Regions from separate parts of the Azospirillum sp. UENF 112521 genome, predicted to be linked through region 2. Evidence: predicted binding sites of a transcription regulator. Region 2 holds the regulator's gene; the other holds the start of a gene.
The links. Region 2 encodes HrcA, which represses chaperone genes, less so after heat shock. Its sites were predicted from a motif close to GTTAGCACTCNCCNNNGGNGAGTGCTAAC; they were not measured.
Positions count from the first base shown of each region.

Region 1: groES (co-chaperone GroES) is a predicted target of HrcA. The motif match lies at 2,263-2,291, and genes of this name have one in related genera.

Region 1 covers NZ_JBSNCI010000002.1:323,707-328,119, reverse strand. Annotated here, with positions in the region: gene groL (chaperonin GroEL) at 219-1,862, opposite strand; gene groES (co-chaperone GroES) at 1,911-2,201, opposite strand; gene ACWPN8_RS03685 (hypothetical protein) at 2,647-2,883, shown strand; gene ACWPN8_RS03680 (lysozyme) at 3,061-3,555, shown strand; gene ACWPN8_RS03675 (COX15/CtaA family protein) at 3,692-4,413, shown strand, end outside.
Region 2 covers NZ_JBSNCI010000002.1:2,755,712-2,760,124, reverse strand. Annotated here, with positions in the region: gene ACWPN8_RS15480 (DUF1848 domain-containing protein) at 1-682, shown strand, start outside; gene ACWPN8_RS15475 (response regulator) at 699-1,064, opposite strand; gene grpE (nucleotide exchange factor GrpE) at 1,223-1,822, opposite strand; gene hrcA (heat-inducible transcriptional repressor HrcA) at 1,874-2,914, opposite strand; gene ACWPN8_RS15460 (creatininase family protein) at 3,083-3,829, opposite strand; gene ACWPN8_RS15455 (YifB family Mg chelatase-like AAA ATPase) at 4,051-4,413, shown strand, end outside.

The DNA.
Region 1 (4,413 bases), 2.4 Mb from region 2:
CGCTGGGGTGCCCGGCAAGAGAGGGGCGGATTATTGGGAGGCGACCGCGGCAAAGCAAGGCGGACTTCACCTTGACTTTTCAGGATGGCGGGATGTCACGGCCAGGGGTGGGGGCAGGGTGGAACTCCGGCTCCCTTCCGGTCATCCGGCCAAAGAAAAGGGCGCCCCCTTGCGGAGGCGCCCCTTTCCGAACCGAAGAACGGTCGAACGATAGGCTATTAGAAGCCCATGTCGTCCATGCCGCCCATGCCGCCCGGCATGCCGCCCGGAGCAGCCTTCTTCTCCGGCTTCTCGGCGATCATCGCCTCGGTGGTGATCAGCAGGCCGGCGATCGAGGCCGCATCCTGCAGGGCGGTGCGAACCACCTTCACCGGGTCGATGATGCCGGCGGCGACCAGATCGGTGAACTCACCCTTCTGGGCGTCGTAGCCGAAGTTGGTGTCGTTCTGGTCGAGCAGCTTGCCGACCACGATCGAACCGTCGGTGCCCGCGTTGTAGGCGATCTGACGGACCGGGGCCTGCAGGGCGCGACGGATGATGTCGATGCCGACGCGCTGCTCGTCGTTGACCGGGGTCAGGGCGTCCAGGGCCTTGGAGGCGTACAGCAGGGCGGTGCCGCCGCCGGCGACCACACCCTCTTCCACCGCGGCGCGGGTGGCGTGCATCGCGTCGTCAACGCGATCCTTGCGCTCCTTCACCTCGACCTCGGTCGCACCGCCGACGCGGATGACGGCGACGCCACCGGCCAGCTTGGCCAGACGCTCCTGCAGCTTCTCGCGGTCGTAGTCCGAGGTGGTCTCCTCGGCCTGGGCGCGGATCTGGCCGCAACGGGCTTCGATGTCGGCCTTGTCGCCGGCGCCGTCGACGATGGTGGTGGTCTCCTTGGAGATCACGACCTTCTTGGCGGTGCCCAGCATGTCGAGCGTGACGTTCTCGAGCTTGATGCCGAGGTCTTCGGAGATGACCTGGCCGCCGGTCAGGATGGCCATGTCCTCCAGCATCGCCTTGCGGCGGTCGCCGAAGCCCGGAGCCTTGACGGCGGCGATCTTCAGGCCGCCGCGCAGCTTGTTCACGACGAGCGTGGCCAGCGCCTCACCCTCGATGTCCTCGGCGATGATCAGCAGCGGACGCGAGGACTGGACGACGGCTTCCAGAACCGGCAGCAGCGGCTGCAGGCCCGACAGCTTCTTCTCGTGCAGCAGGATGAAGGGGCTCTCGAGATCCGCGACCATCTTGTCGGCGTTGGTCACGAAGTACGGCGACAGGTAGCCGCGGTCGAACTGCATGCCCTCGACGACGTCCAGCTCGGTGTCCAGGCTCTTGGCCTCTTCCACCGTGATGACGCCCTCGTTGCCGACGCGCTCCATCGCCTGGGCGATCATCTTGCCGATCTCGGCTTCGCCGTTGGCGGAGATGGTGCCGACCTGGGCGATCTCGTCGTTGGTCGTGACCTTCTTGGCGCGGGCCTGGATGTCGGCGACGACGGTCGAGACGGCCAGATCGATGCCGCGCTTCAGGTCCATCGGGTTCAGGCCGGCGGCGACCTTGGTCACGCCTTCGCGGACGATGGCCTGGGCCAGGACGGTGGCGGTGGTGGTGCCGTCACCGGCCAGATCGTTGGTCTTCGAGGCGACCTCGCGGACCATCTGGGCGCCCATGTTCTCGAACTTGTCGGCCAGCTCGATTTCCTTGGCGACCGACACGCCGTCCTTGGTGATGCGCGGAGCGCCGAAGGACTTCTCGATCACGACGTTGCGGCCCTTCGGGCCCAGCGTGACCTTCACGGCGTCGGCGAGGATGTCAACGCCACGCAGCAGCTTTTCGCGCGCGGAGGGGCCGAACTTGACGTCTTTGGCAGCCATGTCTCGATTCCTTTAACGTGTAAATTTCGAAGGGTACGGGCGGAGGACTTAGGCCTCGATGACGCCCATGATGTCGGATTCCTTCATGATCAGGTAATCGACGCCTTCGATCTTCACTTCGGTGCCCGACCACTTGCCGAACAGGATGCGGTCGCCGGCCTTGACGTCCAGCGCCACGACCTTGCCCGACTCGTCACGGGCGCCCGGGCCGACGGCGATGATCTCGCCTTCCTGCGGCTTTTCCTTGGCCGTGTCGGGGATGATGATCCCACCCTTGGTCTTGGTGTCGGACTCCAGACGCTTGACGACGACGCGGTCGTGCAGCGGGCGGAACTTCATGGAATGCCTCCTTGGATCAAGGCTTGGTTCTGACTGACGGAAATTGGCGCGGGCGGCGGCTGTTAGCACTCCAGCCCGGCGAGTGCCAGACAGCTAATCGAAGCGGATTATGGATTCAAGAGGCTCGTTTCGGAATTTGCCGCAAATGTCTGCAACACTCATCCGACACTGCTTATAGCACATTGATTTCAAATGATATTCCCTCATCTCGGCAGGCAGCCGGCACGGGCAAATTTCTTCAAACGGTCACGAGGAAACCGACCCTTCCGGCAGCGGACGCATCGCCGGGACAGCAAAAGGCTGGAACCGGGCGCCAGATCCACCCGATCCTCCCAGCCGCTCGCTCACCTCCCGCACGTCACGCCTGTGATTGCCGTCACAGCGCCACCGGACGAGATTTCCTAAAATTTTAGAGAAATCGGCATTGGAGAGAGTGGAGGGCGCGATGATGGCGAAGCGGCGGGCGGACGGCTGGACCGGGACTCATGCGGCCGACCGCCTCGAACACAAGCGTCCGGCCCGAATCGCCGCCGCTCCGGGATCGGGCAAGCGGGCACGGTGGCGGGAGCATGAGAGCCGGCTGGTGGAGGTTCTGCTGGAGTTCACCACCATCGCCGGCCTGTTCGCCCTGCTGTTCGCTCTTTTCGTGCTGTTCGGCGCCGCCCAGACCTTGTCACCCTGACTTTATCAGCCCAGGTCCCGCGCAGAATTCTCCTGCCGCGCAGTCTCGGCGGCCACAGCTCCGCAATTCGCGACAAATTGAAATCCACACTTCCCGCTCCGCGCGTATTCCCCATAGGATCGCCGCCGATACGGGCGGCACCACCCCGCCCGGCGCGCCAACCGGGAGTTTCCATCCATGACCACCCAGCCGGTCTGCCAAGCCGCGGTCGATCTTGTGAAGCATTTTGAAGGCCTTTACCTCAACGCCTACCTCTGCCCGGCCGGCGTTCCCACCATCGGTTACGGCCATACCGCCGGCGTGACGATGGGGCAGACCATCACCGTCGAGCAAGCCGATGCCTTTCTCGCCTCCGACCTTGCCCAGGCCGCCGGCCATGTCGACGCCCTGGTGACGGTGCCGCTGAACGACGACCAGCGCGGCGCGCTGGCGTCCTTCGTCTTCAACCTCGGCGCCGGCAGCCTGCAAAGTTCGACCCTGCTGAGGCTGCTGAACGAGGGCGATTATGCCGGGGCTGCCGGTCAGTTCGGCCGCTGGGTCTATGCCACGGTGAACGGCACGCCGACCAAGCTGCCTGGCCTCGTCGCCCGCCGCGCGGCCGAGGAGGCGCTGTTCCAGAGCCAGACCGCCCAGCCGAAGACCGGCGTCACCACCGCGGACGGCACCCCCTGATCCTGGCCTGATATCCGGGCCCGATATCCGAGCCCGATCCGGCCTTCCGGCAGGCGTCGGGCACGAGCCGTTTGACGGGACGGGATGTTCGCCCCACATTTGCGGACATCCCACCGCCGCGCTCCGGAATGCCGCCTTGACCGCCTTTGCCTCCGACAGCCTCGCCGCCGCCACCCGCCCCAATCCGAACCGGCCCATCGCCGTCTGGCTTCTGGTCTGCGCCGCCATGGTGCTGGCCATGGCCGTGATCGGCGCCATCACCCGGCTGACGGAATCCGGCCTGTCGATGGTGGAATGGAAACCGCTGATCGGCATTTTGCCGCCGCTGTCCTCGGCGGAATGGAACCGGGTCTTCGACCTGTACAAGGCGACGCCGGAATTCCGCATCTACAACAGCCACATGGATCTGGCCGGCTTCCAGTCGATCTTCTGGTGGGAGTGGTTCCACCGGCTGTGGGGCCAGCTGATCGGCTTCGTTTTCCTGATCCCCTTCCTGCGTTTCTGGATGCAGGGCCGCATCTCGTCGGAGCTGTGGCCGAAGCTGGCCGGCCTGTTCCTGCTGGGCGGGCTCCAGGGCGGCATCGGCTGGTTCATGGTGAAGAGCGGGCTGGTCGATTCGCCGAACGTCAGCCATTACCGGCTGGCCCTGCATCTCAGCACTGCCATCCTGATCTACGCCCTGCTTCTGCGCACGGCGCTGGGCCTGCTCGATCCGCTGCCAATGGCGGGCTGGCGGCCGGAGGCAGCGTCCCTGCGCCGCCACACCGGCTGGGCGCTGGGTCTGGTCGCCGTCACCATTGTCTGGGGCGCCTTCCTCGCCGGGTCGGACGCCGGCTTCGCCTACAACACCTTCCCGCT
Region 2 (4,413 bases):
GGCACTCGACAGCGTGGCGGAGCGGGGCTTTCCCTTCGTCGTGCAGTACAGCGTCACCGGCCTGCCGACCGTGCTGGAGCGCTCGGTCCCCGCCTGGGAGACCGCGGTCGGCCATATGCTGCGGGTGCGCGAACGCTGGGGCCCGCGCGCCGCGGTCTGGCGCTACGACCCCATCGCCCTGACCGAGGCCACGCCGCCCGCTTGGCACCGCGAGACCTTCGCCGCCATCGCCCGCTCGCTGCGCGGGGTGACCGACGAGGTGGTGGCCTCCTTCCTCCAGCCCTATCGCAAGACCGCCCGCAACCTCGCCGCCGCCGGCATCGGCTGGCGCGATCCGGAGGCGGAGGAGAAGCGCGCGCTGCTGGCGGACCTGGCCGGGATCGCGGCGGGGGAGGGGATGGCGCTGACGCTCTGCACCCAGCCGGACCTGGACGGCACGCCCGGCACGGCGCCGGCCCGCTGCGTCGATGGGCTGCGGCTGTCCGATGTCGCGGGCCATGCGATCGCCGCGCGGGAGAAGGGCAACCGGCCCGGCTGCCTGTGCGCCGAAAGCCGCGACATCGGCGACTATGACAGCTGCCCGCACGGCTGCGTCTACTGCTATGCCGTCGCCGACCGCGGCAAGGCCCAACAGCGCTTCGCCGCGCATGATCCTGACGGGGAGTTCCTGATTGCCCGTTGACGGGGAAGACCGGTCCTTACGGACAGACCTTCCGCACCGTCTCCACCAGCTTTTCCGGGTTGAAGGGCTTCACCAGCCAGCCGGTGGCGCCGGCTTCGCGGCCGGCGGACTTCTTGGCCGGATCGGCCTCTGTGGTCAGCAGCAGGACCGGGGTGGCGCGGTTGAGTGCCGAGCCGCGGATGGCGCGGGTCAGCGCCAGCCCGTCCAGGCCCGGCATGTTCAAATCGGTGATGATGCAGTCGAACTTGCGCTGGTTGACCAGGGCAAGGCCGGCAGTGCCGTCCGACGCCTCCGCCACCTCATAGCCGGCGCCTTTCAGCGTGAACCCGACCATGTCGCGGATGGTCTTGGAATCGTCGACGGTCAGGACGCTCTTGGGCATGGAACGCGGCTCCGGTTGCTCGGCCGAAAGGAATAAGGGAAAGGCCTAGGCAATTTCCCGCCGACCGTCAACCGCTGGCGTACCCTATTCCGCACGGCACGAAGCCCCCGGCCCGTCGGCGGAGCCGCTGAACCGGGGGCTTTGCAGAGGTTGTACGGTTACGCCTTCGTATCGACGTGCTGGCCGCCGGCGTCACCGCCCTTGGCGACACCGACCATCGCCTCGCGCAGCAGGCGGCCGTGGATGGTGTAGCCGGGCTGCAGGACCTGCACGACGGTGCCGGCCGTCTTGCCGGTGTTCTCGATCTCGAACATCACCTGATGGAAGTTCGGGTCGAACGGCTCGCCGGCCGGGTCCAGCTTCTTGATGCCGGCGCGGTCGAAGGCGGCGAACAGTTGGCGCTCGGTCGCCTCGACGCCGACGGCGAGGCCCTTCAGCACATCGTCCTGCTCGCGGCCCTCGGCCGGCACGGCGTCGAGCGCGCGGCGCAAATTGTCGGCGACCGACACCAGCTCCTTGGCGAAGCTCGACACGGCGAACTTGCTGGCGTCCTCACGGTCGCGCTGGGCACGGCGACGGGTGTTCTCCGTCTCCGCCATGGCGCGCAGAAGCTGGTCCTTCAGGCTGGCGACCTCGGCCTCCAGCTTGGCGACGCGGTCCTCAGGCGAACCGGTGTCCGTCTGGTTGGCGGTGGTGTCGGCGGTGGCCTCGGTCGGCTCCACCGTGGCGTCGGCGGGCTTGTTCTGCTCTTCGCTCATGGTCTTCTCAATTCTTGCTTCGTCAAAAGGCGGAGTTGGTGAGGGCGGTGCTCAGCCGATCAGCCGGCTGACCACCTTGGCGGTGTAATCGACCAGCGGAATGATGCGGGCGTAATTGATGCGGGTCGGGCCGATGACGCCGATGGCGCCGATCACCTGTTCCCGGCTGTTCTGGAAGGGGGAGATGATCATCGTACAGCCGGAGTGGCTGAACAGGACGTTCTCCGACCCGATGAAGATCTGCACGCCGTCGCCGCGACCGGTGGCGTCCAGCATGCGCAGCATCGTCTCCTTGGTCTCCAGCGCCTCGAACAGGCCGCGCACGCGCTCCAGATCCGACAGCGCGGTGACGTCCTCCAGCAGGCGGGACTGGCCGCGGACGATCAGCTGGCCGGCGTTCGACCCGCCGCTGCCGGCCCAGGTGGCCAGACCGGCGGCGACCACCTTGCGCGACAGCTCGTCCAACTGCGTCTTCTGCTGCTCGATCTCCTGCAGGACCTCCTGCCGGGCCTCGTCCAGCGTGCGGCCGGCGAGCTTGGCGCTGAGGAAGTTCGACACCGTCTGCAGGGTGGAGGTCGGCACCCCCATCGGAACCTCGATCACCCGGTTCTCGACCAGCCCATCCTCGTTTACCAGGACGACGAGGGCGCGGCCGGGGCCGAGCGACACGAACTCGATGTGCTTCAGCGGGCGGTCGGTCTTGGGCGCCACCACCAAGCCTGCGCAGTGCGACAGGCCGGACAGCATGGTCGACGCCTCACCCAGCACGTCGGCGAAGGCGCGGCCGGAGGCGGAGCATTTCGCTTCGATCGAGGCGCGCTCGTCCTCGGTCAGCGATCCGATCTCCAGCAGGCCGTCGACGAACATGCGCAGGCCGGCATCGGTCGGGATGCGGCCGGCGGAGGTGTGCGGTGCGTAGAGCAGCCCCTGCTCCTCCAGGTCGGCCATCACGTTGCGGATGGTCGCGGGCGACAAGGCCATGCCAAGCCGCCTGGAGATCGTGCGCGAGCCGACCGGCTCGCCCGACGCCACATAGGCGTCGACGATCAGCCGGAAAATCTCGCGCGATCGCTGGTTCAGCTCGTTGATCATGGACTGGGGCGGTCGTGCTCTGTTCGGGCCGGTCGGTTGCGGAACGCGGGTTCCGTCAACCGGTCCGAATTTAGGCAGGTCCGACCGCCGAATCAACGTGCGGGGCGAAGATGCCCCACCGGCATCCCCCCACTGGGACCTGAGCGGCGTGCAGGAGAGTGACCGCCCTTACTGCTCCGCCAGGAAGGCGCGGTACTGGGTGGCGATGGCGCCGACTGCCGCTTCGTACAGGCGCTGGCCATGTTCGGGACGGGCGAGGCCGGGGGCGGAGCCGATGCGGCCGTCGGGATAGCGGCGGCGGAAGTCGCGGGCATCGTGGAAGCCGCCGGCCGGCGCCTGTTCCGGCTCCATCGCCGCGGTCTTGATCGAGTCGGGATAGGCGTACTGGGTCAGCGACACCTCGCTGGGGGTGGCGTGCGAGCCCTCCTTGCCCTGGTACAGCTCGCGCGACAGGCGGCCGACCTCGCCATTCTCCCACCAGTTCACCAGGGTGCAGCGCAGGTCCGGCGCGTCGCGGCCGCGCAGCGCCCGGTTCTCCGCATAGATCTCGTAGAAGGCGGCGCGCAGCGTGGCGATGTTGCCGCCATGGCCGTTGACGAAGAAGAAGCGCTCGAACCCGTGTTCGGCCAGCGAGCCGACATAGTCGCGCAGCAGCGCGATCAGGGTGGACGGCTTCAGCGTCATCGAGCCGGGGAATTCCATGTGGTGGACGGCCATGCCGACCGGGATGGTCGGGCCGACCAGCGCGCCGGTGGCGTCGCCGACGCCCTTCGCGACGACCTCGGCACAGATGGCGTCGGTGCCGACCAGCCCGTTCGGCCCATGCTGCTCGGTCGAGCCGATCGGCATGATGATGCCCTTGGAGGTCTTCAGATAGGTCTCGACCTCGGCCCAGGTGCTCAGGTGAAGCTGCACGGTGGCTGATCCTTTTCGACGATGCGTGCCGGCAATGCAGCCGGACATGTGTTTGCCCTCATGTTAGGCGGCCGGAGGGCCGGGACAACCGCTCCCTGCGCCGGGCGGATATGATGGGGCCGGTGGCGAGGTGATTTTCATCCCGCGCTGGCGCATAGCTGGTGGGAAGACTACAATCGCGTGCAACATGCCCTGTCGGGCGTCTGTTTCGGGGTGCGGTGGTGGTTGCGCGCGTCAACACGGTGGCGTTCCAGGGCATCGAGGTTCTGGGGATCGACGTCCAGGTCCAGATGTCCGGCGGAATCGTCGCCTTCACCGTCGTCGGACTTCCCGACAAGGCGGTGGGCGAAAGCCGGGAGCGGGTGCGCGCCGCGCTGCACGCTCTGGGACTGGCGCTGCCGGCCAAGCGCATCACCGTCAACCTCGCCCCCGCCGACGTGCTGAAAGAAGGAAGCCATTTCGACCTCCCCATCGCGCTCGGCCTGCTGACGGTGATGGGGGTGCTGCCGGATGCGGAGATCGCCCGTTATGTGGCGCTGGGCGAGCTGGCGCTGGACGGCGCCCTGACCCCGGTGGCGGGTGTG